DNA from 2 places in the Moorella naiadis (nom. illeg.) genome. Region 2 is predicted to be linked to the other one. Evidence: riboswitches for the same ligand, from Rfam matches in the RefSeq annotation. Region 2 holds a riboswitch; the other holds the start of a gene.

Region 1 (14,246 bases), on a different contig from region 2:
TATTTCCTGCTGGGCCGGATTAGGCATTTCTTATCTCCTTGACGTTCCCAGCGGTGCGACCATCGTCCTGGCCTCGGCCGTTATTTTTATCCTGGCAACTATTTTCTCCCCGAAGCGCAAAGTGAAGCAGTGGCAAGAAGGATGAATGATGATCAAGGTCGCAGCCTGAGGTAAACTGCAACAGGATGAGTCTTATGATGAAAATGAGATATTACAGGGGGAGCGATCGCGAGTGCTTACCCATCGGGAGTATTTTAACAGCAAGGCGGCTATCTGGGATAGCCTGGCTACACCGGAAGAGCGGGCTAAACTGGAAACAATTGTTAAAGGTTTGCACCTGGCACCGGGCGGCACGATATTAGATGTAGGTTGCGGTACGGGCATTCTCATTCCCTATTTACTGGCGGCCATAGGTCCCGCCGGCCGGGTGGTGGCCCTGGATATAGCTGAAACTATGCTTAAACAGGCGAAAAATAAAGGCTTCCCCGACAATGTAGAGTTTATTTGTGCCGACGTAATGGCGATTCCCTTTCCGGCGGCTACCTTTGACGAGGTTATCTGTAACTCCGCTTTTCCCCATTTCCCCCGAAAACTAGAGGCGCTCAAAGAGATGGCCCGGGTGACTAAACCGGGCGGGCGGGTGATTATCTGCCATCCGGCGGCCCGGGAAACCATAAATCATCTGCATTGTTCCATTGGGGGCGTTGTGGCCGGGGACCAGATCCCGCACCGTACGGAAATGGTAGCCTTGCTGGTAGTGGCGGGACTGGCAAATATCGAGGTTGACGGAGGAGCAGATCATTACCTGGCGCTGGGGGTTAAAGTATAACTGTAACTTGATTGCACTAAGCAGGAATTTTAGGATATATGGAGATTAGATAGAGAACCGGGAGATTGTTAAGCAATATGTGGAAAATATGGGCTTCCAGTTAGAAGAAGGTTCGGCTTAGAATTACCGCCCCCCGATGACCCTACTCTCCTGTAGGTTTTAGCTCTCTGAAAGTACTCCACAGGAAAAGGATTAAGCTCGCCAATATGGCGGAATTGGCAGCCTGCTTCAGCGAGATACCATCAAATATAGCAATATAATGGCAATATAATTGTTATGATTTTAAAATGGCCGGCCAAAGATAGCAGGGGCCGGCTTATGTATTGATGGCTTGACTTTGGTCTCCTTTTTTATGCGTGGAGATTTTTTTATGTAACCTTAAGGGGATAAAAGTGCACCTTTTATATAACCAAGTGGAATACAGGTTATGCAGGAGATTATGAACAGGTGCAGAATATCCATCAGTAATAAATGGCAGGGGGTGGAAAACCTCTTAGCAACCCTTATTTATCATTTATTTAACAACAACCGGAGGTGTTTAAATGAGCAGGATCCTTTCCCCCAAAAACTTTATGCTGCTAGCCGGGTTCGTTTTTGGTGCCATAGCAGCCTTCATGACTCGCCTTGGCAATCCGGCTAATATGGGCATATGTATCGCCTGTTTCTACCGGGATATTGCCGGCGCTTTGGGTTTACACCGGGCAGCGATAGTCCAGTATTTACGGCCGGAAATTATGGGGATCGCTTTCGGGGCCTTTTTGTCTGCCCTTTTTTACGGCGAGTTTCGCGCGCGCGGCGGCTCGGCGCCCTTGGTGCGGTTCTTTTTAGGCGTCTTTTTTATGATCGGAGCTTTAGTCTTTTTAGGATGCCCGGTAAGGGCTGTGTTACGCCTGGCCGGTGGCGATTTGAACGCCATCGCCGGCCTTGCCGGGGTAATAGCAGGGGCCTTACTTGGCATCTATTTTCTTAAAAACGGTTTTAACCTGGGCCGCTGGCAATCCACCTATCCTGCGGCCGGTTGGTTGATGCCGCTCTTCATGCTGGGTTTGCTTTTGCTGGCTATTGGCCGGCCTGCTTTTATTTTCTTCAGCAAGGAAGGCCCCGGCGCCAGTCACGCCCTGTTGGGAGTTTCCTTGGCGGCCGGGTTAATTATTGGTTTTTTAGCCCAGAGAACCAGGATGTGTTTTGTCGGCGGCTGGCGCGATCTTTTCCTGGTTAAGGACACCTATCTCTTTAGCGGCATAGCAGCTTTCTTTGTAGGGGCCCTAATTGTTAATGCTATCCTGGGCAATATTAAGATTGGTTTTATGGGCCAGCCCGTCGCCCATACCAATCAATTGTGGAGCTTCCTGGGGATGACCCTGGCGGGACTTACCGCTACCCTGCTGGGCGGCTGCCCCTTGCGGCAGACTGTTCTCGCCGGTGAAGGTGATACCGATGCCGGCGTGACTATCATAGGTATGCTGGTGGGGGCCGCCCTGGCCCATAATTTTCAACTCGCCTCCAGCCCCCAGGGCCCTGGGCCCTTCGGGCCCGCAGCCGTAATCATCGGGCTAATTTTTGCCGCCGGAGTCGGTTTCTTGATGCGGGAGAGTTTAGATTAACTTAAGTAAGCGGGGTATGCCGGATGGTCTTAGGCTGGCTGAAAAATAGAACGGTCAACCCACGGGTCGGAACTGCTGACGCCAGGGGTCTGGTGATTTTTACCACGGTGGCCGAGGCCATGCATGCCGAAAAGGTATTGCAAAAAGCCGGCCTAAACTGTCACCTGGTAGCGCCCCCGCCCGCTTTGCGCCGAGGCTGCGATCTGGCCCTGGAAATCAACCTGGTCGAGCAAACGGCCGTAGAACGGGCCCTTACCGGCAAGGTAGCCTTCGTGGGCATTTATCCCTCCAGGGGCGAAATAGAACCTCTGCAGATAGAAAAGGTAACCCCGTTTTCCGAATACGTTATGGTCAAGTCGGGCAATATGAAACTTGTTTTTGCTCAAAAGACCGGTTTGATAGTTAATATATCCGGCGGCGGTTGCCCGGATATCCCCTATCTCTACGCCAGGCTGGTAGGCACCCGCCTGGACAAGGCTCCCCGGCCCCGGGAGGCGGGCCGTACCCTGTGCGCCCTGATGCTCGACCGCGCCCTGGAAAAGGCTTTAGAAATTTGGAAGGAGGCAGCGTCTACGTGATGCTCATTGCCGGGACCGTCCCGGTAACCGACATGCCCCTGACCTTTGGCAGGGTGGAACAATTAGATAATAAAGGTGATACCTTGCGCGTCGACGGCCATTATTTGCCTTGTACCCAGGGGACAATGGCCATGGTAAGCGCGGCCCTGGCCACTACCCGTCACCTCGGGCTGGAACCGCCCCAGGTATTGCTGGCCGGCGATATTGGCACCGGAAAGGGAAGCAGGTTGGTTTACCAGTATCTGATAGATCATATAGAGGAACTGGCGCCCCGGGTCCTGGCTCTCCATTACTGTTTACCTATCGTTACCTTAATGCAAAGGCTTTCTGCCGTAGTAGAAAAATGCCGCCCCAAGCCACTGTTGATTGCCGATGCCGGTTCCATGTACGCGGCCAAGGCGGCCGGGGTAGCCTCCTATTTTGATATTTTCACCCCGGACCCCAGTGAAATTGCTTTCCTGGCCGACCCGGAGGCCATCCACCCGGCTTATATCAGCCGCCATTTATTTGAGGATGCTTTTAGCCGTATACCCGAACTAATTCAACGCGCTTATGCCTGCAGGGGAGCGGCCCGATGCCTCCTGATCAAAGGTGCTGTCGACTATATAGTAAAAGATGGAGTTATCGTTGAGAAAATTGCAGAACCAGATGTTCCCCAAATGGAATGCATCGGCGGCACGGGCGACACCATCACCGGTATGGTTGCTGCTTTTGCTTATGCCGAACTGGATCTGGACCAGGCGGCCAGCATCAGCGCTAAAGCCAACCGGGCGGCAGGCCAGAGGGCAAGCCCGACGCCAGCCACCCGGGTTGGCGAAATTATCGACCAGTTGCCCGAAGTTTTCCGGGAAAACCTCTGTAGGTGGAGCGGTATCTGCACCAGATAATTTTAGGTTTAAGATAAAGGGGGAAAAATTTCATGGTGGAAGTCGATGTGCGCGGGTTTTCCTGCCCCATACCTGTAGTAAAGACGAAAAAGGCTATGGAACAAAATCCCGGCCAACCACTGGCAGTCTTAACCGATAATGATACCTCCAAAGAAAACGTATCCCGGTTGGCAGAAAACCGGGGCTACCAGATTCGGGTGGAAAAGGTGGCTGGTGGCTACCGGCTAGTGTTGACCCCCAATAAAAGCTAAATGGGCTGCTATATGAAGCCCCCGGTTATATAGGTACTAGAGGTTATTTTTTACTGTTATGGGGGTTTACTAACTATTGCCAGCCGGCCTATCCTAGTAGCCCTCGGCCTTTTTTAGCCGAGTCACTGCTTGGAAGATCGTTTTTAGGGGAGAAAAGTAGGGGATTTGTGGCAGTACTATAAAATAAAGACTGTCGGCAGGAATTTGGTTTCTTACAGCGAATACTATTTATAAAGAACATATGCTAGGATATTATATCCTCCGAGCCATCTTTGCCTAAAGGGGTAACCTATGGCAGGGTGGCCTGGACCACCGGTCCACGGGGTATACCGGGAAACGGGTATGCCTTCCCAGGTTTTGAAAAGGAGGGGGTTGGCTGTAGCTAGAACTATGGCTTTTAGGCAAGCCCCGCCTCGTGGAGAGACGGGGTTTTTAGTTTTATGTTATAAAGAAAGGGGTTATGTTGAAATGCCACTTTTGGAGGGCATCAAGGAAAAATTTAGCCAACTGATAGAAGCCTGGCATCTAACTGGCGAGGAAGAGGTGCAGGTGGTTAGCGCCCGGCCCCTAACCCCTGAAGAGGCTATTGGCCGGCCGGAACGTCAAGATTTTCCTTTATTAAAGGGTAAAGAAGTGATGCTGCAGGCCACCTTTAAAGATGCTGTTGGGCAGGCGTTCACTGATATGCCGGGAAATTACCAGGGCACCGTAAAAGGAGTCCTGGCCCTGCCGTTACGTAACAACTACGAGCGGGCCATATTTATCGCCACCTTGAACGCCGTTATGCGGCATTTAAAGCTGGTAGACAAAACCATCCACTGCCGCGATCAAGAACCGGGCCGGTGCGCCGCCTCCCTGGTGGAATACGTCCGGGAGCGTTTCGGCAACCCCCGGATTGCCTTTATCTGCCTGCAGCCGGCTATGGTGGCCAGCCTGGCCGGTCATTTTCCTATCCGAGTAACCGACCTGGACCCGGATAATGTCGGGCAGCGCAAAGGCGGGGTTATGATAGAAGACGCCCGGCATACAGGAGAAATAATCGATTGGAGCGATTTGGTCCTGGCGACCGGTACGACAGCAGTAAATGACACCCTGGCGGCTATAGTGGGCCGGAAGCCGGTTGTCTTTTACGGGGTGACAATTGCTGGTATTGCCCACCTGGCTGGCTACGAGCAGTATTGTTTTTGCGGTCATTAATTGTAAAAAGATGGGAGCAACTAACAATGAAGGGATTAAAATCAACGGGGTTTTTATTAGGCCTGTTATTATTTGGCCTACTGGTACTGACCGGGTGCGGTAACGTTCCGGGGCAGCAAGGCCAGGCGGGACCGAAGAATAATCAGACGGAGAATATAGCTTCGCCATCCCTTTTAATTTATAGCGGCGCCGGCCTGAAAAAGCCAGTGGAAGAGATCGGCGCCGCTTTTCAGGCTAAAACCGGGTTCAAGGTTACCTATACCTTCGGCGGGGCGGCCCAGCTGAATAGCCAGATCCTGTTGAGTCAGCAAGGCGACCTTTACTTGCCGGGTGATATAGCGGAATTAAAGCCGGTTAAAGAAAAGAACCTGGTAGCATGGGAAAAGAATGTTGTTTATCACATCCCCGTCCTTGCTGTTCCAAAAGGGAATCCGGCCGGCATTCATAAATTAGCCGATCTGGGACGGCCGGGAGTGAAGGTAGCTTTGGGCGATCCCCAGGCCAATCCCATCGGCAAGCTGGCCGACCAGCTCCTGCAAAAGTATGGCCTCCTGGAGACTGTCAATAAAAATGTGGTGGTCAGGACGCCGACGGCAAACGAGCTGGTGGTCTATTTAAGCACCAAGCAAACTGATGCCGCCGTGATTTGGGAAGAAAATTACCAGGGGGCAAAAGATAAGCTTGAGCTGATCTCAGTGCCTGAACTAAAGGATTACGTCAAAACGGTGCCGGTGGCAGTTTTGAACTGTTCTAAGGAAAAAGAGCTGGCTCGGCAACTGGCCGAATTTTTTACCTCGCCGGCGGCCTACCAGGTCTGGCAAAAATGGGGTTACAAGCCGGTTGCCCGGTAGAGGGGAGGAGGTAAAACTTGGGTTCGAGGCTTTTTAAAACCTTTAACGTACTGGTAACATTCCTGGTACTGCTCTTTGTTGTAACGGCCGTCACTACCGTGCTGGTAAGGGGTCTTCCTTACATTCCTACCTCCCTGAAGGCACCGGAATTGATTTTTGCCATCAAGCTCAGCCTGATAACCTCGATCGTCTCAACAGCTGCCTGCCTGCTGACAGCTATGCCGGTGGCTTATACGCTGGCCCGTTACAACCTGCCGGGCCAGGGTGTGGCAGCCAACCTTCTCCGCATCCCGTTAACCTTGCCGCCCGTTGTTTCCGGCGTTTGCTTGCTCCTGCTTTTTGGCACGACAACCTTTGGCGCAACCCTAGCCAGGATGGGCTTGCGTTTCGTGTTTACCGTACCCGGGATCATCCTGGCCCAGTTCTTCGTCAATCTTCCCTTCCTGATTACCGTCCTGAAAGCGGCCATTGAGTCCGTGGATATCCGCCTGGAATACGTGGCCCGGACCCTAGGTTGTACACCGGCCCGGGCCTTCCGGAAAGTGACTTTACCGTTAATACGAAACAATATCCTTGCCGGCCTGGTTCTGACCTGGGGGAAGGCCCTAGGGGAATTTGGCGCCGTCCTCATGCTGGCCGGGGCCACCAGGTTTAAAACGGAAACCCTGCCCATCTCCCTTTACTTAAATATGGCTACCGGCGATATGGAGGCCCTGATGGCCTCGGCGGCCATCCTGATAATGATTGCCGTGCTTTCCCTGGCCGTTTTTGAACGTGCGGGAGTAAAGCCGTACGAGCGGGTGCCGGGTCTGTGAGGGAAGGATTGCCGGCGCCCTCGCTGCGGCTATCCCGGATTAGTAAAAAGATGGGCGAGTTTCAACTTCGAGATATCTCCCTGGAGATTTCCACAGGGGAGTATTTCGTTATCCTGGGGCCCACGGGTGCCGGCAAAACTATTCTTCTGGAGGTTATTGCCGGTATGCACGCGCCGGATGCCGGCGGGATATGGCTGGGGGAAGAGAATATTACCGCCTGGCCGCCGGAAAAGAGATGTTTCGGTTTTGTTTACCAGGATTATGCCTTATTCCCCCACTTAAACGCCAGGGAAAACATTGTCTTCGGGCTCAAAAATAAAAAACTCCCTCCGGGCGAGATAAACAGGGAATTAGAAGCCGTAGTGTCCTTGCTCGGTATTGACCACCTTCTCCGGCGTCTTCCCCATACCTTAAGCGGCGGCGAACAGCAGCGGGTGGCCTTGGCCCGGGCGCTCATAATGCGTCCCGGAGTTCTTTTGCTGGATGAACCCTTAGCGGCCTTGGACCCTCGTACAAAAGAAGCGCTTCAGCAGGAGCTGAAGCGCCTGCACCGGCTTATCGGCACCCTGATTATTCATGTAACCCATGATTTTGAAGAAGCCTTATACCTGGGCGACCGCGTCGGGGTCATGATGGGAGGTGGCTTGCTCCAGGTGGGTTCGCCGGAGGAGATCTTTACCCGGCCGCGGACGGCGGCGGTAGCCCGCTTTATCGGGGCGGAAAATATTTATCCCAGCGAGATTATCCTGCACGGCGGCCGGAAATGCGTCTCCCTGGGAGGGGTGCTGCTGCAGGTAGAGACGGATTTAACTGGCCGGATAGGTTTTTCCGTCAGACCGGAGCATATACTGGTGAGCAATTTGCCGCAGCCAGGAAACTGCCTGCCGGGAAAGGTGCTTGCGGTTTACCCCCGAGGTTTATTGGCCAGGGTAATAATCGATGCCGGCGAAAGGCTCGTCGCCCAGGTTGTTACCAGGGGAGATAGAGGGTTTTCCTTAGCGCCGGGCAGCACAGTTTACTGCTCCATCCCACCGGCCGCCATTAATGTTTTTCCGCCAGTTGAAAAAAGCTGAGCAAGGATGTAAGAGTTTCAATTTCCCAATCTCACTGGCCATGATATAATACATAGTGGATAAGCGTATGGCTGCTGGACTATTTAGCGGTGCTAGATGGGGTTTAAGGTTGAGGAATTGTCAGCCAGGATAAAATGGAGCAAGGGGAGAGATTTAGTTCCTTATGGACGATAGTCGTGAAGAGATAGTAAAACGCTTGCAGATTGTCCAGGGGCATGTGGCCGGACTGGTGCGCATGGTAGAGAGGGGAGAAGCTTGTCCTACCGTATTGCACCAACTCGCAGCCATTCGCTCGGCTGTGTATAAAATTACGGAAATGGTACTAGTAATTTACGCGGATGATTGCCTGGATAAGCTTCCCCAAGAAAAAGAAGGCACTGGTTCCAGTGCTCGGGAACTGGTTAAACTTTTATGCCAGTTTTTAAAGTAGGTCCGTTCTTAGAACGGTTTTCTAGACAGGGGAAAGAGGGGAAAGGCCTGGAAGCAGTAATCAGGTCTTTTTTATTTTTCAATGATGATAATGATGGTAAAAGGCAATAAAGAACACTTGACAAAAACTTGCGATAGTGGGTAGAATAGAATTAGCTAATGACCCCTCCCCGGGGGGTGGGGGAGTCTCGCTTACCGAAGGGGGCTCCTGTTGTATTTAAGTTCAAAAACCCACAAATTACATGGAAAGGGGCGGCTGGTTTGAAGGGTACGGATGTACTAGTTATCGGCGGGAGTGCGGCGGGCCTTACGGCAGCTATTACTGCTAAAAGGTATTTTAAGGATAAAAAGGTAACTGTGGTACGTAAAGAAGAAAAGGTTTTGGTACCCTGCGGCATCCCTTACATTTTCGGAACTGTGGGGAGCCCCGATAAGAACCTCATCCCGGACGCCACGCTGGTTAATAACGGCATAGAACTGCTGCTCGATGAAGTTATAGAGATTGATCGCCAAAGCAAGGCTGTTTCTACGGTGAAATCTGGTAGCATTATCTATGACAAACTCGTCTTGGCTACCGGATCGTCTCCTGTTGTTCCACCGGTAAAAGGGGCTGACCTGGAAGGCGTTTTCGTCGTCAAAAAAGACGTAGCCTATCTTGAGAATCTCAAAAGTGCCCTGGATAAAGCGAAAAATCTGGTTATCGTCGGCGGCGGGTTTATAGGGGTTGAGTTTGCCGATGAATGCCGGAAAGGGCGCGAAGTGAATGTTACCATTGTTGAACTTTTACCCCATTGCCTGGCCCTGGCCTTTGATGATGAGATCTGCTCCCTGGCGGAGGACAAGCTCCGCTCTCAGGGGCTAAACATTATCACCGGGACTAAAGTAGAAGAATTTCTGGGTAACGGCAGAGTGGAAAAAGTAAGGCTTTCTAATGGCGAAATCTTACCTGCTGACGTTGTTATCTTTGGCATTGGCGTGGCGCCCAATATTGAACTGGCCCAAAAGGCAGGCTTGAAAGTTGACAATCGTTTCGGTATATGGGTTGATGATTATATGCGCACCAGTGACGCCAGTATCTTCGCTATTGGCGATTGCGCCGAAAAAAGCTCGTTTTTCGGTCACGGACCGTCGCTTATTAAACTGGCGTCCGTAGCCACTCATGAAGCCCGGGTGGCCGGCGCCAACTTATTTGGTCTTAGGCGAGCGAGAGGTGCAGCAGTGGGAGTATTTTCAACGATTGTCGGCGACCTGGCCCTGGGATCGGTAGGACTGACGGAAAGGGCGGCCCGGGAAGCTGGTATCGAGGTCGTAACAGGTAACGCGAAGGCGCCGGACAGACATCCGGGTAGTATGCCGGGGGCCAGAGAGTTGGGCGTAAAATTAATTTTTACCAAAGATACCGGGGTTATTGTAGGCGGGCAGGCCTATGGCGGCGCTGCAGTGGGCGAGCTGACCAACCTGCTGGCGGCTGCCGTACAGCATAAGATGCAGGCCGACGAACTGGAAACCCTGCAGGTCGGGACCCACCCGGCCCTTACCGCTTCACCTATCGCCTATCAGGTGACCAATGCCGCCGAAGATGCCGTGCTTAAATTAAGAAACTAATTACCATCCTAGCCAGCTGTCTTAAATAAGGAGGTAATTCTTTCGTCGTGAGCCCCTCTTATATAATATATAAGAGGGGCTTTTTGCATTGTTATATTGACGTATGTTCTTTATGGCTTTATACTAGAGGTAGGCGGAGGTGATTAGCAAATGCCGGAATTTGAATTCAGATGCAGCGAGTGCGGGGCTATAAGTACTTTTACCAAGCGGGAGGATGCTGATAGCTGCCCTAACTGCGGCAGCACGAGATTAGTAAGGATATTCTCGGCACCGCATTTAGTAAAAAGCCGCCCCGAGGCCGGCGGGAAAACACTTTGTTGCGGGAGGGATTCCCGACCGGATAGCTGCCCGCCCGGCGGGTGCTGCCACGATTAGAAAGGCATATATAGTTTTAATGAACCAGCAGGAATTTGGGCATGCATGGCGAAAAAATAATAAGCAACCGAGAAGGTTGGCTGATGTAACCACGAAGGGTACTGAAACCCCACGGAGGGGTACCTAACGTGGTTATTTTATATTTCCAGAAGGAGTTGATAGAAATGAATTCCTTGCCAGAGGATTGGGAAAGGGCGGTGGCCTTTCATGGGCATACCTGCCCCGGTTTGGCTATCGGTTACCGGGTCGCTAAAATCGCCCTGCGGGAATTGACGAGCGACCGGGCTAGTGATGAAGAGCTGGTTGCTATTGTTGAAACCGACGCCTGCGGCGTCGATGCCATCCAGGTCCTGACCGGCTGCACCCTGGGTAAAGGCAATCTTATCTACCGGGATTATGGGAAGCACGTCTTTACCATTGGCAATAGGAAATCGGGTGCCGCTGTCAGGGTGGCCTTCAAAGATGGCGCCTGGCGGGAAGACGAAGAGTATAAGAACTTGCGGGCCAGGGTTTTTAGAGGCCAGGCAACCGTCGCCGAAAGGGAGGCCTATGGCCGCTGCCAGGAACAGCGGCGGCAACAAATCCTGACGGCGCCGGAAGGGGAATTATTTAAGGTGGAGCAGGTTGAGCTGGACCTGCCACCCCGGGCCCGCCTTTTTCATTCCGTAACCTGCGCTTATTGCGGTGAACCGGTGGCGGAAATACGGGCCAGGGTCAGGGAGGGCCGCCTGGCCTGCATCCCCTGTGCGGAGCAATACAGCCGCGGCTGGGGCGTTATATCACCTGCCTGATTCTTCTTTACGCGGGTGGCGAGGGATCAAGCACTAATCAGGAGGTAACAGCGGTGCCGCCCAGCGCGTTAAAGCGTTAACCCGGGGAATTAAATTTCCCCGATAAGAAAGGATGGAGAATTTCCCGGTGTGCCAGCGACGGGGGCAGGATGAATCTGAAAGTCTAACCCTACCGGCTGTAGACGACAACACCGGGTGGAGGAGGATGGCAATATTGAAGAAGTTATTTTACCTGTCTCTAACCCTGTTGCTGGTCTTACTTCTTTTGGCAGGTTGCGGGCCTAAAACCCTTGCGCCGGAAGCAGGGGTTCCTAAAACAAAGATAACCGACCTGGCCGGCCGAACGGTGGAGGTTCCCATCCCGGCCAAGAGGGTTGTAGCCATTGGCCCGGGCGCCTTAAGGCTGGTTTGTTATGTCAATGGTGCCGGCAAAGTGGTGGGCGTCGAAAACCTGGAAAAGCAAAAATCCGCCGCGCGGCCGTACATTTTAGCCCACCCCGAATTGCAAGATCAGCCTGTAATCGGCCAGGGCGGGCCCGACTCGACCCCGGACGCGGAAAAATTGATCAGCGTTCAACCCGACGTGATTTTTGTGGCCTACCTAGTGGACCGCTCCCGGGCCGATGAGCTCCAGGCCCGGACGAAAATCCCGGTAGTGGTGCTGAGTTACGGCCAGCTGGCCACTTTTGACGAGGATGTCTATGAATCGCTGCAGTTGATTGGCCGGATTACCGGCAACGAAGGGCGGGCCGGAGAAGTGGTCAAGTTTCTCAAAGACTGCCAGCAGGACTTAAAGGGGCGGACTAAAAATATCCCGACGGATAAGAAGCCCCGGGTTTACGTGGGCGCCCTGGGCATGAAGGGAGCCCACGGCATCGAGAGCACCCAGGCCGGGTATCCTCCTTTTAGCGCCGTCAACGCCCGGAACGTAGTCGACGAGACGGGTAAGACGGGCAGCGTCATGATCGACAAGGAAAAACTCTTAGCCTGGGACCCCGATATCATCTTTATCGACGAGGGCGGCTTAAACCTGGTACGGGAAGATTACCGGAAGAACCCTCAATTCTACCATTCCCTCACCGCCTGCCGCCAGGGCCGGGTTTACGGCCAGATACCCTACAACAACTACACTACCAACATCGATACCGCCCTGGCCGACGCCTATTACGCCGGCAAGGTAATCTTTCCTGAAAGTTTTAGGGACATCGATCCAGCGCAAAAAGCCGACGCCATCTACCAGTTCCTTTTAGGCCGGCCTTTATATGCCCAGGTAGCCGGGGCCTACGGTGGATTTAAGAAGCTGGACCTGCTTAAGCCTTAAAGATACTGACGGTTATGAAATTCCTGTGCCTCCCACGCTCCAGGGCAAGAGGCAAACAACCATGGCAGAACTTGCGAAGAGCCATTCATGGTGGCACGATGTCAAGGGAGACAGCATTATGCGCCAGGCTGTAATGGTCGATATAGCACAAAGCTACCAGAGATATACCCGCAGGAAAGTCTTGATCATTGCCCTTCTGACCCTGTTGAGCGTTTTACTTGGCGTTTACGCTATCAACGCCGGTTCAGCCGAGCTGACCCCGGGCCAGGTGCTGCTGACCCTCCTAGGCCAGGTAGAAGGCCGGTCCCAGGTGATTATTTGGCATATCCGGCTGCCCCGGGTGCTGGCGGCCTTAACCGCCGGGGCGGGCCTGGCCGTAGCCGGCTGCGTGATGCAAAACATCCTTCGCAACCCCCTGGCCTCGCCATTTACCCTGGGGGTTTCCCAGGGGGCGGCTTTCGGCGCCGCCGTGGCCATCCTGACCCTGGGGGCGGGCAGCACCAGCCGTACCGGCGCCGACGCGGTGCTCATCAACAATCCTTACCTGGTGACTTCCTTCGCCTTCCAGGGCGCCCTGGCGGCCACCCTGGTCATCCTTTTGCTATCCCGCTATAAAGGGGTATCGCCGGAAGCCATGGTCCTGGCCGGGGTGGCCCTGGGCTCCCTTTTTTCCGCCGGAACCATCATCCTGCAGTATTTTGCCAGTGACGTGCAGGTAGCGGCCATGGTCTTCTGGACCTTTGGTGATATCGGCAGAGCCTCCTGGCGCGACCTGGGGATCATGGCCGCGGTGACCGGTGCCGGCCTGCTCTACTTTATGGCTAACCGGTGGAATTACAACGCTCTGGACAGCGGCGCGGAAACGGCGAAGGGGTTAGGCGTCAGCGTGGCAAGGATCAGGTTGACGGGGATGTTCGTTGCCTCTTTAATCACCGCCGCCCTGGTTGCCTTCCTGGGCATCATCGGTTTTATCGGCCTGGTCGGCCCCCATCTGATGCGGCGGGTTATCGGCGACGACCACCGCTTTTTAATCCCGGCGGCCGGCGTCATGGGCGGGCTGTTGCTCCTGGCCGCCGATACCCTGGCCCGGACTGTTATGAAGCCGGTGGTACTGCCGGTGGGCGCTATTACCTCCTTTATGGGCGCCCCTCTCTTCCTCTATCTTCTCTCCAGGGGGGACAACCGGCGATGATCCTGGCCATAGACGGGGTGGAATTCAGCTATAACAGTCACGCTGTTTTGCAGGACATAGAATTTACCCTCGCCCGGGGCGAGTTTCTGGCCATCCTGGGCAACAACGGCGCCGGCAAATCCACCCTCCTCAAATGCCTGAATAAGATCCTGAAACCCCGGCGGGGGACGATCCTGATTGCCGGAGAGAACATCTTGAAGCTCAACCAGTTAGAAGTGGCCCGCCGGATAGGATACGTGGCCCAGCGGTACGAAAGCGGCCGGGTTACCGTCTTTGACGCCGTGCTTTTAGGCCGCAAACCCCATATTAAATGGGATGTCACCCCTGCGGATTTGGAAATTGTATACCGTATTTTACATCTTTTGGGTCTAGAGGAATTTTCTTTACGCTATCTTGATGAACTGAGCGGTGGGGAGCAGCAAAAGGTGATTATCGCCCGGGCCCTGGC
Region 2 (14,246 bases):
GTCTTCAAAACGGATCTCCACCCGGGCGTCGTCCAGACCGCAAGCGATCTCTGGCAGGTACTCCCGGGCATTGGCCACCACCCGGGCGTCAATCTCCACCAGGGTAACCTTTTCAATAGTAGGGTGTTTGACAATCTCCCGGACGACGCCGCCGTCGCCACCGCCGATGACCAGGGCTGTCCGGGGCCGACGGTGGGTATTCAGGGGTACGTGGGCGATCATCTCATGGTAAAAGAATTCGTCTTTAACGGTCGTCTGGATAATATTATCCAGCAGGAGCATGCGGCCGTAAGCTCCCGTATCCACGACAGCCAGCTCCTGGTAAGGGGTCTTTTCATGGTGCAGGGTTTGCTGCAGGCGTACGGAAATCGCCAGGTCCGGCGTCTGCAGTTCCGAAAACCAGATACCACGCAAAAGCAATCTCTCCTTTCTCCAGGGTGTAGTTTACCAAAGATCGCCCCTTCCTACAAGTTCCCTAACTTGCCAGCAACCGTTAAATAATCCCCATTACCGCCTGGGCGATGCTGACGTTATGGATATTCAAACGCAGGAGCTGGTTGATGAGGTCCATATGGACAGAGGTAGTCTCCAGACTGAGGCGGTTTTCCCGCTGCAGGCGCTGGAAATGGGAGTAACGCAGATTTTTCTCCAGGCGCAGGATCTCCGGGTGGCCGCGGATGACCCGGGCGGCCAGGTGGCGATCGTTGCCGGCGAAGGCCTCCAGGGCGGCGGTGAAGTTCTCCTGGACCTTGGTGAACATCTCCTGGATTTCAGCCTGCCCTTCGGGGGAAAACTCGACGCCGCTGTTCTCGATCTTGCGCCACTGGCGGGCCATCTCGACGGTAACGTCACCGATATGCTCCAGGTCATTGGCGATATATAGGAGCCGGGTCTGGGCCAGCATCTGTTCCTCGCTCAGGTTATCCCGGTTCATATGGGCCAGGTAACGGGCAATGGCCGTGTAAAGGTAATCCAGGATGGCGTCTGTACGGCGCAGCTTCTCTACCAGGTCCACCTCCCGCCGGGCCAGGGGTTGCATGACCCGGGGGAACATCTCCTGCCGGATAATCCCGGCCATGCGCAGGAGCTCCTGGGTCACCCCGGCCAGGGCGAGCTCCGGTAGATCGAGGAGGGTGTTGTCCAGGTATTTGGCTACCTTCTCTTCTTCCGGGGCATTGGGCAGCAGCCTTTCCATCAGGCGGCCCACCCGGGGGGTAAAGGGGATAAAGATAAGCATGTTGATAATGTTGAACAGGGTGTGGCCGTTGGCCACCTGGCGGGCAAGATCCGGCGAGGTCTGGCGCGCCAGGCCGGCATAGAGGCCGAGAAAGGGCAGGAAAAGGAGGACCCCGGCCAGTTTAAAAAAGAAATGGGCCAGGGCCACCCGCTTGGCTTCCCGGGAAAGGGCGATACTGGAGATGAGGGCTGTGGCCGTAGTGCCCAGGTTAGCGCCCAGGACCAGGGCCAGGGCTGGTTGCAGGGCCAGGCTGCCCTGGGCTGCCAGGGTCATAGCCACCACCACCGGTGCGGCGCTGCCCTGGACAATGGCCGTAAAGAGGGTCGCCGCTACCATCATCACCCAGGGGTGGGCTGCCAGGCGGTCCAGGGTAGCGGTAAATTCCGGCAGGTTATCCAGGGGAGCGATGGCCGTACCCATAAGGGCGGCGCCATAAAAAATAAGGCCAAACCCGAGGATGGCCTGGCCCAGGTAACGCCAGCGCAGGCGCCGGGCGGCAAGGTAAGGGATGAGGCCGACAACCACTGCCCAGAGGGCATAATCGCTCAGGCGAAAGGCAATGAGCTGGGCTGTCAGGGTCGAGCCGATGGCGGCCCCCAGGATGACTCCCAGAGCCTGACCCAGGCTCATAAGGCCGGCGCTGACGAAACCCACCAGGAGCACCGTGGTGACGGCGCTGGTTTGTAGGAATATCGTAACCACCAGCCCGGCCAGCATACCGTAGAAGCGATTCCTGGTCACCGCCCCCAGGAGCTGCTGTACCTGGCGGGCAGACGCCTTTTGCAGGCCGGTGCTGATTAGATTCATGCCGTAAAGGAAAAGGGCCAGCCCGCCCAGGAGACCGGTGGTAACGGCGAAAATCAATCTTTGACCTCCATTTACTATCTACTTTGTTAGGGTGTCTTGCCTGTGATGGGGAGGATATTGGCTCCGGGTTCCGTAGTTTACGATTGACGGCGTTCTATCCCTAAATAGCTCCAAATTTGGGTACCATCAGAACCTAGGTCCGGTTCGGCGCCCGCCGCCGTTAACCGCCGGTACTTTTTCAGTCCATTTTATTAAGTCTCCCCAGGAGGTAGGTTTCTCCGGCGGTAACGGTACCACCATTACTTTTTCCCCGGTGGGATGATCTTTTGGGGCCCCTGCCTTTCTCTAAAGGCCCGGCGCTCACCGGTCTCCCGGTAAACCGCCATCTCAGCTATGTTGACGGCGTGGTCGGCAATGCGCTCCAGGTAACGGGCCACCAGGGCCAGGTAACTAGCCTGGTCGACGTACTCTGGCCCCTTTTTCATGTAGGCTACCAATTCATCATAAAGGGCCTCAAAAAGGCGGTCAACGACATCGTCGGCCTTCACCACCTCCCGGGCTATCTCCAGGTTGCGCTCGACCAGGGCCTGGAGGCTCCGGCGGAGCATGGACCGGGCCAGGTCGCTCATATGGGGAATATCCACCAGGGGCTTGAAATAGGGTCCCAGTTTAGCCAGGCGCCCGGCCACCTCGGCGATGTTGACGGCATAGTCGCCGATGCGCTCTAGCTCCCTGCTTACCCGCATGACTGTAGCCAGAGTGCGCAGGTCATCCCCGGTGGGCTGCTGCAGGGAGATGAGATCCAGGGAGGACATTTCGATATCGTGGGCCAGATCATCGGCCCCGTCGTCACCCGCCACCACCTGTTGCGCCAATACCCGGTCCTGATCCTTCAGGGCCTTTAAGGCCTGATCCAGCTGGTTGGCCACGTATTCCCCCATCTGCAGGATGTTTTGCTGCAATTCCAGGAGGGCCCGGTCGTAGGCGTTGAGTATCCGGTTCATCTGCTTTCCCCCGCAGGTCTTTACATATTCTTAACAACTATTATATGCCTATTACCTCGGGGATTAAAGGTAAGGGGCCTAAAACCAGGAGCTGGATTTATGGCCGACGTAAGCGGCCGGCGGGAGCCAGGATCTTGATCTCAATCAAATCCACCAATCCGGCGGCGTCGTCCAGGTCGTAGCAGGGGGCGTCGATTGCCAGGGGCTCGTCGGTAGCCACGGCCAGTAGTTCGTCTGCCGTACAGAGGAGTTCCCCTCCTACCGCCTGCCGGTGGACTTCGATCTTGGGCTTATCCCCGCGCTTGTAGCCCTCGGTGATGATGAGGTCGACGTTCTGGATACGGCCGGCAATGGCATCCAGGGGTAATTCAGCAGCCACCTTTTCAATAAAGGCTACCTTGGCCGGTGAGGAGATGACGACCACATCGGCCCCGGCTTCGGCATGGCGCCAGGTATCCTTGCCGGGGCGGTCAATATCAAAGCCATGAGTGTCGTGCTTGACGGTAGCCACCCGGTAGCCCCGCCGCTTTAATTCCGGCAGGAGCTTGATTAACAGTGTCGTCTTGCCGGCGTCGGACTTACCGACTACGGAGATAACTGGAATAGCGCTTGGCATACGAAGACCTCCCCTTCCGCAAGTAGGTATTGCAGGATGAGCAATTAGCCCATAAAAATGACCGTCACTGCTTCTCCCGGTAATGGAATGCAACCCGGGGGGACGTCGATGAGGGCGTTGGCGCTGATGGCGGCGCGGATGCCCCCCGGGCGGCGGGACAGAGGTGCCGCCTCCCAGCCGGCCGCTGTGGCCCGAACCCGGGCCCATATAAAGGATCGTTCAGTCCGGATCTTATCCAGGGCTGACGTCAGGACCGCCGGAAAGACAGCCGGCGCAGCTTCCCGGCCGCCGAGGGCCTTGATAACCGGTACTGCCAGGAGATAGCAGGCCACCAGGGCGGCCGGAGGATTGCCGGGAAGACCCAGGAGGAGTTTAGCCCCCTGGCGAGCGGCTATGACCCGCCGGCCAGGGCGGATAGCGACCTCGGTAAACATGACCTCACCCCCGGCGGCGGCAAAAGCCGCTGCCGTCAGGTCCCGGGCACTGCCACCGGCGCCCCCGGTGGTCAGGAGCAGGTCGGCTTCTGCCAGGGCCTCCTGGTACAGCCGGACCTGCTCTTCCAGGTCATCGGCTACCGGCCCCACTGGTAACACCTCCCCCCCGGCGGCCGTGACCGCCGCCGCCAGGGCGTAAAAATTGCTGTTATAAATCCGGGGTGCCTCCCCCTGCTCAGGGGCCGGGGCTCCGTTTAGAGCCAGGAGCTCACTGCCGCTGCCGGCTACGGCGACAACCGGCCGGCGATAGACCGTCACCTGTGCCAGGCCCAGGGCCGCTAGGAGCCCCACCTCTGCCGGGCCCAGGCAGGTACCGGCAGCCAGGACCTCTTCCCCGGCCCTGACCTCCGCCCCGACCGGCTCCAGGTATTTCCCTACCGCCGGTTGCGGCGCCCGGATTAGCCCGCCCTGAACCTCAACCTGTTCCCGGGGGATGATGGCTACCGTGCCCTCAGGGGGCCGGGCACCGGTAAAAATGGTCGCCGCCGTGCCGGGGCCCAGGCTCACTGTCATCTTGCTGCCTGCTGCTATGGTAGCCGCTACCCGGTAGGCAAGCCATGGTTCACGGGTGTCCCTCTCCCTAGGGGAGTCCGGGTGATCTAAATTTGGGGCAGCAGGTCCGCCCGGCCCAGGAACAACATCGCTCCCCCCATTAATCGGGAGTGGCCCCAAGGCGTAGCCGTCCACCAGGGAACGAGGAAAAGGTGGGAAGGGCTGTGGCGCCACCACCGGTGCGGCCAGTACCCGGCCTGCAGCCTTCTTCAGCTCTATTTTCACCTTTCCCGGCGGTTTTAACCCACTTAAAAGAAGGCGTTGCGCCTCCTCCAGGCTTAAGGGCGCGGCCATATTAATTCTCCCCCCCACCCCGGGGGGAACCTTTCTGCCCAGCATCCGCTTGTTGCGCCAGGGTCTGGTGGGATGGGGGCTTCTCCCTGAGACGGTAGCGCGCCCGGGCCAGGTCAGCGGGGGTATTGATATTAAAAAAGACCTCCTCCGGGTCGTTCAAGCCCCGGTCTTTTAGGCGGTCAACGTCAATATACTGTACCCGCACCCGGGGGTAAAAGGCAAAGGCCTGATATTTACCTTTTTTTAAGCAGGCCTCAATGGGCGGTAGGCAGCCACGGGAATAGACGGCGTGCAAGGGCTGCAGGTACTCACCCCGCCGGGGAACAACAGCGTCATAGCCCGGCACCCGGTCCAGGAGATAACTGATTAAGGCCGGGTCCAGGAAAGGCATGTCGCAGGCAACGATAAAATTATGCCAGTAAGGTGAAGCCAGGAGGCCGGCATGAAAGCCACTCAGGGGCCCCCGCCCGGGAATGACATCCCGTACCAGGCGGGCCCCTAAATCCTGATACAACTCTGGGGTGTTTGTAACAACTATAATCTCAGCAAATAACGGCCGCAGGGCGGCTACCACCGTGGCCAGGAGGGATTTATCCCGCAGGGGCAACAAGGCTTTGTTGGTGCCCATACGGGTACTCTTCCCCCCGGCCAGAACGATCCCCCCTGCCGGCGGCAGGTTAGCAGGCACTTTCCCGGTCACCCTTTTCCAGTTCTTGCTGTTCTTGATTATACTTAATTCCAGCCGGTATTACAACTATTATTCCGGCAAAAGGTGCAGGGCTTCCTTCTTCAGGGAAATCATGACCCGGCTGCCGGGGGCCAGGCATTCCCGCTGGAAGACATGGCGCGGCACCAGCATCTCAATATCATAGGCGTCATCAGGGTGCAGCCGCAGGAAGACGCGGCAGGTATGGACCTCCGGTACTACTGTCGTCACCTCCACCGCAAAAACATTCTCCCGTACCGGCCGGCCCAAACTCCGGCCGGGCCGGATCAGCATCACGTCCTCCGGCCGGATGCCGAAGGCCACCCTTTGCCCCATCTCCAGGGGGGCGTAGGGCATTTGCACCTGGAACTTCTCCCCGGCTACCTGCAAGGTATCGCCCTCCCGGTCCGCGGCCAGGACCCGGCCGGTCCAGAGGTTGCGAAAGCCGACAAAACGGGCCACCCGCCGGTTGCCGGGGTGGTAAAAGACCTCTTCCCTGCTGCCGGCCTGGAGCACGCGGCCGTTATCCAGGACGGCTATCCGGTCCCCCAGCATATAGGCCTCCTCCAGATCGTGGGTCACCAGGATCATGGGGACGCGGAAGGAGCGGCGCACGGCCAGCAGGTCGTAACGCAGCCGCGCCCGGATCAGGTTGTCCAGGGCGGCAAAGGGCTCGTCCAGGAGGAGGAGCCGCGGCCGGTTGAAAAGGGCCCGGGCCAGGGCCACCCGTTGCTGCTGGCCGCCGGAGAGCTCCCCGGGCCGGCGCTGCGCCAGCCCCTGCAGACGGAGGAGGGCCAGGAGCTCCTCTAGGCGAGCCGACCTTTCCCCGGGAGCCAGCCCGGCCGGTGCCCCGTAGGTGATATTATGGCCCACATCCAGGTGGGGAAAGAGGCCCGGGCGCTGCAGGCAGTAACCGATACCGCGGTGGTAAGGGGGCAGGTTCACCGCTTTCCGCCCCTCTTCCCGGCGGAAAAAAACTACCTCGCTACAAGTAATGCAGCCGTAATCGGGAGTCACCAGGCCGGCGATCATATTGAGGATGGTAGATTTGCCGGCTCCGGAGGGACCCAGGAGGACCAGAATCTCTTCCCCCATGGTTAACTCAACTTGGACCTGGAAATCGCCCCGGGTCTTAGCAACATTAAGGGTGAGGATAGCCTTCACCCCCCGGAGCAACCTTCTTTACCGCCATGAGCACGGCAAAGGAAACCAGGACCAGGAGAGCGGCCATGACCAGGGCGGCCTCCAGGTTGCTGTCCATGGCCATATAGATGGCCAGGGGCAGGGTCTGGGTAATCCCCGGCATATTGCCGGCGAACATAATGGTGGCGCCGAACTCCCCCAGAGCCCGGGCCCAGGCCATGATGGCCCCGTTGAACAGGGCCGGGAAGGCCAGGGGCAGAGTCACCCGGAAGAAGGTTTGTAGGGGGGTTTTACCCAGGGTCAGGGAGATAGCCTCCAGGGAGGTATCCACGGCGGCGAAACCGTTGCGGGCCGTCTTCAGGAAAAAGGGGGCACTGACAAAGATCTGGGCCAGGATGACTGCCACCGTGGTAAAGGGCAGGGAGATCCCCCATCCCGCCAGCAGGGACCCCAGGAGGCCGCGACGGCCGAAAGCCATCAGCAGGGCCACCCCGGCCACAGCCGGCGGCAGCACCATGGGCAGATCCAGAAGGGTATCGATGACCACCCGGCCGGGAAAGCTGCGCCGGGCCAGAAAATAGGCCAAGGGCGTGCCCAGGAGGATAGTGACGGCGGTGGCCGCCAGGGTCGTCAGGCCGCTAAGCTGCAGGGCCTGCAGGACCACTGGCAACCTGATGGTGGTGCCAAACCGCTGCCAGCTGATGTTCAGGAAGATGCTGGCCACCGGCAGGAGAATATAGAGGATGAAAACAAGGCCGGCCAAAGCCGGCAAGAAATTTAGGCGTTTCACGGTGGCTCCTCCGGAAATAGGGTTCTGCCAAAAATGGATATGACTGGCATTATTACTTCAGGGCTGGCCTCTACCTCTACCTGCATTTTCCTCTTTCGGGTGGCGGCTCGCCGCCATGGAAGGGGCTTGGCGGGAAATGGATCCCTAGCTCCCTTTGGTGACTGGCAGGAAGCCATATTTAGTCAGGATCTTCTGGCCGCCGGGCCCGGTGATCAGGTTTACCAGTTCCCGGGCCAGGGCGGCCTGTTTGGAACCCTTAACTACAGCGATGGGGTAGGTAGCCTGGACATTGGCTTCCTGGGGAAAGGGTATGGTAGCCAGCTTATCCCGGTAAGATGAATTAATGTCGGTGACGTAAACAATGCCGGCATCGGCTTCCCCCAGGGCTACCTTGGCCACCACCTGGCGGACAGTGGTTTCCTCGGAGACCACCCTTTTTTCTACCTGTTGGGAATAGCCGCTACCATAGAGACTATCCAACTTTTGCAGGGCCTGGCGGCTGTATTTGCCAATGGGGACATCCGGCGCCGCCAGGTCCAGTTTACCTTTGGTAGCCAGATCGGCGGCGCTTTTAATACCGGCCGGGTTGTTTTTAGGAACAATGATGGTCAGGGTATTGGCCGTAAAATCCACCGGTTGTTCCACCAGGCCCTTGGCGACCAACTCCTGCATGTATTTTTGGTCGGCTGAGGCAAAAATATCGGCCGTCATGCCCTGCTCAATCTGGGTCCGCAGTTGCTGGGAGCCGCCGAAATTAAATTTGACGGTAACGCCGGGGTGGGCCTGCTCGAAGGCCCGGCCGATCTCGCTAAAGGCGTCCGTTAGGGAGGCCGCGGCAAAGACCACCAGCTGCCCGCCTGGTTGTGGTCCTTGCTGTCCGCCTGCTTGGTTCTGGCTGCTCCCGGCCTGGCGGCAGCCGGCCAGGACCAGGGCGGCGATTATTATGGTCGCTAGCAAAATAATGCTGCGCCGGAGTTTTAGCATCTCAGTCGCCTCCATGTCAAGTTCTGATTCCTCCATTAAGGCAAGTGCCGCCTAACAGGCGGAGGCGGCCTGCAGCCGCCGGGGTAACTAAAAAAGCCCGGCTCGCAAAGGATACCGGGACTTCTTCGTCGAAAAGCCACCTGGAATCTCCTTTCCGAGCAAAGGGAGGCAGGCCCGTTTCCCGGCCCACCCCGTGGGTGCTTGAACCCAGGCCGGCGTACCATGGGCGCAACCTTTAGGTGCCGCCGGCTCGGAGATGGTTATCAGTTTTAAGTTAATAATACTTGTTCCAATACCGGGCGTCAAGCCCCTGGCTAGCCTTTATTCCCCGGCCCCCGGGGTGGATGGTCGGCCGCGAAATTGACGAAGGCTTCAGCGGCCGGGCTCAGATCCGCACGGCGCCGGACCAGGTACAGGTCGCGTTTTAAATCTACCCCCTGCAGCATCACTACGGCCAGGTGGCCCAGCTGGACGCTCTTTTCCACGGCCCAAGAGGTCACCAGGGAGATACCCAGGCCGGCCTCGACGGCGCTGACAATTGCTTCAGTGCTCCCCAGTTCCATGACGATTTGTTCCGGGTCGATGGTAAAGCCTGCTGTCGCCAGGCGCTCTTCCACCACGCGGCGGGTTCCGGAGCCGGATTCCCGCCAAACCAGGGGCTCACCCTTCAATTCCGTGGGCGATACGGCAGTCGCCCCGGCCAGGCGATGCCCCGGTGGGACGATCAGGACCAGTTCATCGCTCGTCAGACGGCTGTAAGAGAGGTTGCGGCCCCGGCCGCTGGCGCCCACCACCCCCAGATCGATCTCTCCCGCCTGCAGGCGCTGCACCACTTCCTGGGTGTCGGCAATGGTCAGGACGACCTCTACCCGGGGGTATTCCCGGCGAAAGGCACCGATGAGCCGCGGCAGGACATACTGCCCAGGCGTGGTGCTGGCCCCCAGGAGGAGGCGGCCCCGCACCAGCCGGGTGAGTTCTGCCAGCTCCCGCCGGGTTTGCTTCAAATGACTGGCAATAACGCGGGCGTGGCGGTAGCAGATCTCCCCGGCAGCCGTCAACCGCACCTCCCGGCCACGGCGCTCCAGAAGGCGCAGGCCAAAGTATTCTTCCAGGGCTTGGAGTTGCTTGCTCACCGCCGGCTGGGTCAGGTGCAATTCTTCGGCCGCTGCGGACAGGGTTCCCTTTTCGACGGTGCTGATGAAGGTCAATAAATGGTTGAAGTTCATTATTGAGATCCCCTGATGAATAGTGTTTGCAAAGCCCCGGGTTCCCAGGATGGTCCTTCTATCTCTAGCGCATAAAGGGCCTGAGTGGAACCAAGACTAAAGGCGAGGTGGTATTATGAGTATACAGGCTTTGACCAGGGTGGCCATTATTGGCACAGGCTATGTCGGCGCCAGCACGGCCTTTGCCCTCCTTTTCAGTCCCCTGGTCAAGGAACTGGTCCTGGTGGACGTCAACCACGCCAAGGCCGAGGGTGAGGCCATGGACCTGGCCCACGCGGCGACCCTCATCCGGCCGGTGGAGGTCTATGCCGGCCGCACGGCCGACTGTGCCGGCGCCCGAATTGTAATCTTTACAGCCGGTGCCAACCAGCAGCCCGGTGAGACCCGCCTGGATCTGGTGCACCGCAACACGGCCATTGTCCGCCAGGCCCTGCCTGAGATTCTCCATTATTGTCCCGACGCCCTGGTCCTGATGGTGGCCAATCCGGTGGACGTCCTCACCTATGTAGCCTGGAAAATCTCCGGTTTGCCGGATAATAAGGTGTTAGGCTCGGGTACAGTCCTGGACAGCGCCCGTTTCCGTCACCTGCTGAGCCACCATTACCGCTTTGATCCCCGCAATATCCATGCCTACGTTATCGGCGAGCACGGCGATACCGAGGTACCGGTCTGGAGCCTGGCCAATATAGCCGGCGTCGGTCTGGAAGAATTCTACCTGATGGATAGTATCAAAGAAGAAGAGGCCTTCCGGGTGGAGATCAGCCACCAGGTCCGGGAGGCGGCCTATGAGATCATCGAGCGTAAAGGGGTGACCTCCTACGGGGTGGCCCTGGCCCTGAGCCGGATAACTGAGAGTATCCTCAGAAATGAGCATAGTGTCCTGACCATTTCCAGCGTCATCCGGGAGCTCTATGGCATCGACGGCGAAGTCGCCCTGAGCCTGCCCTGCCTGGTGGGCAGCGCAGGCCGGGAAAAGATCCTGCCTATTCCCCTGGGAGCCGGGGAGAAAGCCGCCCTACAACACTCGGCGACCACCCTGCAACAGCTCATCGCCCATTTACATCTATAATTTTCCCGCTGCCTTTTTACAGGGTACCGGCTGGGCACAGGGCGGCCCTGCCTGATGCTTACCGCCGTTAGAGCTTTAATGGCTGCGCTTGTATAGCTGGATAAAGTTAAGGATAAACCGCAGTTCTGCTTCGCTGCAGTTACAAATCAGCCGCAGGACCGACTGGACCTGGGGTTCCATGAGGAGCTGACGGATCTCAGGGCTCATCTGGTTTAGCACCTCATCGACCCCGGCGTCTTCAGCGATAAAGTAGCAGGGGGAAATATCTAGGACCGACCCCACTTTCTCCAGGGTTTTTAACGAGGGCTGCACCTTGCCCTGTTCAATCTGGCCGATAAGACCGGCCGAAACGCCGGCGGCTCGGGCCAGCTCGGCCTGGGTCAGGCCCCGCTCCTCCCGCGCCAGGCGCATTTTATGGCCTAGGGAACCGCCGGTGCCAATGACCAAACTCAAGGGAACTTCCAGGGCCGCGGTAATTTTTCTCAGGGTGTCAATGGCGGGGTAGACATTACCCCGCTCAATCTCACTCAAGTAAGAGACAGAGATCCCGGCCGCTTCAGCCAGGGCGTTTAAATTTTTTCCGGACCGCTCCCGCAGGAGGCGGATCCTCTCCCCCGGCGCCAGGCCGCCTTCACTGCCGACCTCAATGAGCTGTTCCCGGGGCAGGTTTAAGGCCCTGGCCACCTTGTCCAAGGTTTTTAAAGAGGGCCTTTTGGCGCCGCGCTCAATCTCACTCAGGTAAGAAACTGAAACCTCTGCCCGCTGCGCCAGGTCCTGCAGGGAATAACCTCGTTCCTCCCGCAGTTCCCGGATGCGTTTGCCACAAATGCGCATTCTTTTTCGCTCCCCTGAACCACATCTTACGCCAACTATAGTATTACTAAATCGAGTATAGGTGAAAGGTTTGGAGCTGTCAAGCTTCATATTTTTCTAAAAAAGTCAGTCCATTACGGTTAGGGCAGGGGCCGACAGCCCCTGGTCCCCGACCCTGGCAAAAAAATTACAAGAGGTCCCGCAGCAAGCTATCCAGCTCCCCCGGACCCAAGGGGCCGTTTTTGACCCGGCGGAGGAGCCCCTGGCGGTCAATGATAAAGGTGGTAGGGATACCGCTGACGCCATAGGCATCGGCCACGTTGCTGCCTTCATCCAGGAGAACCATATAGTTATGGGGTTTAGCACCCAGGAAGGCGTTGATCTTTTCCAGGGTCTCGCGCTGCATGATATTGACCGCCAGGACCTTCACCCCCCGGGGAGCCAGCCTCCCGGCCGCGGCATCGAGCTCATCCATCTCAGCTACGCAGTACGGGCACCAGGTGGCCCAAAAATTTAATACTACGACTTGACCTTTCAGGCTCGCCAGGCTCACCTGGCTGCCGTCCAGGGCCGGTAGGGTAAAATCCGGCGCATGGACCTGATCGCCCCGGCGGGGCAGGAAAAAGGATAGGGCCAGGACGGCGACCATCACCAGGATAATTAGGGCCGGTACCCGCCATTTCGGTTGCATTATTATTTCCTCCTTTAAACTTTTGCTAAACTATTGCGTTCAAGCGGCCGAAAAAGACCAGCAAACCCATAACAACAAGGATTAACCCGCTAACCAGGGATATTTGCGGCAGATAACGGGAAAACTTCCGCAAGGAGCGTAAAACCGGCCCCAGGGCCAGGGCAGCTGCCAGGAAGGGCAACGCCAGCCCCAGGGAATAGACGGCCAGGAGAAGCATACCCTGGAGGAGGGTGGCCTGGCTGCCGGCATAAATCAAAATTGAGGCCAGGACGGGGCCGATGCAGGGAGTCCAGCCGGCGGCAAAGGCCATCCCCAGGAGAAAGGAAGCGGCCGCCCCGGGAGTGCGGGGCCGGAGTTCCCACCTTTTCTCCCTGGCCAGGAGGGGTAGACGGCCAATTCCGGCCACCTGCAAACCGAATAATATGATTAAGATTCCCCCCAGGCGGTTTACCACCGGCCGGTAGGCCTGAAGGAGGTAACCCAGCCCCCCGGCCGAGGCCCCTAGGATGATGAAAATAAGGGCAAAGCCGGCTGTAAAGAGGGCCGCCCGCCCGGCTAAAAAAGAGCGATCCAGATCCTGGACCCGACCATCGGCGGCGGCGGAACCACCCAGGTAAGTAAAATAAGCCGGCAGCAGGGGTAGAATGCAGGGGGAAAAGAAGGAGATCAGGCCAGCCAGAAAGGCCACGGCCAGGGATACTTCAGCCACCAGGTATCACCTCTGTTTGATTATACTGTTTTACCATTTCGCCGTCAATATGTGCTTTTATAATGTAGTATGGCTCTATCTGGCCTGCCCCTAAAGGCCGTGCCGGCGCCTGCTGGAGAAACAGTTATTTAGCGCCCGAAATGACGACTCGGGGCCCCGTAGATTCCCTCCTGGGCCTTATAACAGGACTTTCCGTCCTTGTACCGCCGCTGTAACCAATTGGTGGAAGCCAGGGGCGATGCTATAATTGGATGCGGTAAGGGATTACCTGATTGGGGGAACAAGTATGGATTGGGAAACGATAAGTACGGCCCAGATTCTGTATTTAATTACCGTCGGTTTTTATTTGCTCTTTTTCGGCCTCTTCCTGAGGTATTTCTACTGGAAGTGGTATGCCGCCAAGTATCACTGGCGCCAGCGCCTGCCCCTGGACGCCGCCAAGGTCCAGCAGCTAGCGGCCGCGAAGGGTCTGGAAATCCCCTTCTTTACCATTATGGTCCCGGCCCGTAACGAGGCCGAAGTAATTGCCAACACCATCGACCACCTGGCTTCCCTGAACTACCCAAATGAGCGCTATGAAATCATGGTAATCACCGATGAAAAAGAGGCCCTGGCCCGGGCCGAAGGCCAGGGGGACGGTCCCACCACCATGGAGGTAGTCGAGGCGAAAATCCAGGAATTCGCCGGCCGTCCGGGGATGCCCCAGCTCAAGCACTGCACCGTCCCTTATGACTTTGACGGCCGCTACCGGGGCTCCCGGCGAGGGCACAGCATCTCCTCCACCAAAGGCCGGGCCCTGAACTACGGCCTGGAGTTCGTCGACCCGCGGACTACCATTTGCGGTTTCTATGACGCCGAGAGCCATCCCGAGGCTGATGTCCTCCTTTACATAGCCTGGTCGTGGCTCCAGGACCCGCGGGAACGCATCTGGCAAGGACCGGTGTTCCAGGTGCGCAATTTCTACCAGCTGGGTATTATCACCAAAATTGCAGCCATCTACCAGGCCATTTCCCACGAAATCTACCTGCCCATATTGATGAAAAAGCTCCCCTTCGTGGGTGGGACCAACCTCTTTGTTGACCGGCATCTCCTGGAGCGGATCGGTGGTTAT

Evidence for each region. Region 2 has a riboswitch for molybdenum cofactor ahead of modA (molybdate ABC transporter substrate-binding protein). Riboswitches for the same ligand answer to the same signal wherever they lie in the genome.
Region 1: another riboswitch for molybdenum cofactor. It lies ahead of SDD30_RS14030 (Rossmann-like domain-containing protein); the one in region 2 lies ahead of modA (molybdate ABC transporter substrate-binding protein).

Annotation. Positions count from the first base shown of each region.
Region 1 covers NZ_JAXGFQ010000027.1:11,402-25,647, reverse strand. The annotation lists gene SDD30_RS14060 (metal ABC transporter permease) at 1-145, shown strand, start outside; gene SDD30_RS14055 (class I SAM-dependent methyltransferase) at 233-829, shown strand; gene yedE (YedE family putative selenium transporter) at 1,372-2,433, shown strand; gene SDD30_RS14045 (putative Se/S carrier protein) at 2,457-3,011, shown strand; gene SDD30_RS14040 (NAD(P)H-hydrate dehydratase) at 3,011-3,898, shown strand; gene SDD30_RS14035 (sulfurtransferase TusA family protein) at 3,931-4,149, shown strand; molybdenum cofactor riboswitch at 4,397-4,533, shown strand; gene SDD30_RS14030 (Rossmann-like domain-containing protein) at 4,618-5,346, shown strand; gene modA (molybdate ABC transporter substrate-binding protein) at 5,373-6,197, shown strand; gene SDD30_RS14020 (ABC transporter permease) at 6,215-7,012, shown strand; gene SDD30_RS14015 (ABC transporter ATP-binding protein) at 7,009-8,085, shown strand; gene SDD30_RS14010 (metal-sensitive transcriptional regulator) at 8,249-8,515, shown strand; gene SDD30_RS14005 (NAD(P)/FAD-dependent oxidoreductase) at 8,776-10,119, shown strand; gene SDD30_RS14000 (FmdB family zinc ribbon protein) at 10,270-10,494, shown strand; gene SDD30_RS13995 (FmdE family protein) at 10,659-11,285, shown strand; gene SDD30_RS13990 (iron ABC transporter substrate-binding protein) at 11,491-12,606, shown strand; gene SDD30_RS13985 (FecCD family ABC transporter permease) at 12,725-13,798, shown strand; gene SDD30_RS13980 (ABC transporter ATP-binding protein) at 13,795-14,246, shown strand, end outside.
Region 2 covers NZ_JAXGFQ010000032.1:9,664-23,909, forward strand. The annotation lists gene speE (polyamine aminopropyltransferase) at 1-414, opposite strand, end outside; gene SDD30_RS15070 (Na/Pi cotransporter family protein) at 494-2,101, opposite strand; gene phoU (phosphate signaling complex protein PhoU) at 2,344-3,048, opposite strand; gene mobB (molybdopterin-guanine dinucleotide biosynthesis protein B) at 3,146-3,664, opposite strand; gene SDD30_RS15085 (molybdopterin molybdotransferase MoeA) at 3,709-5,004, opposite strand; gene mobA (molybdenum cofactor guanylyltransferase) at 5,006-5,692, opposite strand; gene SDD30_RS15095 (ABC transporter ATP-binding protein) at 5,762-6,874, opposite strand; gene SDD30_RS15100 (ABC transporter permease) at 6,852-7,643, opposite strand; gene modA (molybdate ABC transporter substrate-binding protein) at 7,788-8,627, opposite strand; molybdenum cofactor riboswitch at 8,759-8,895, opposite strand; gene SDD30_RS15110 (selenium metabolism-associated LysR family transcriptional regulator) at 8,942-9,853, opposite strand; gene SDD30_RS15115 (L-lactate dehydrogenase) at 9,969-10,922, shown strand; gene SDD30_RS15120 (helix-turn-helix domain-containing protein) at 10,998-11,756, opposite strand; gene SDD30_RS15125 (peroxiredoxin family protein) at 11,923-12,426, opposite strand; gene SDD30_RS15130 (cytochrome c biogenesis CcdA family protein) at 12,452-13,135, opposite strand; gene SDD30_RS15135 (glycosyltransferase family 2 protein) at 13,422-14,246, shown strand, end outside.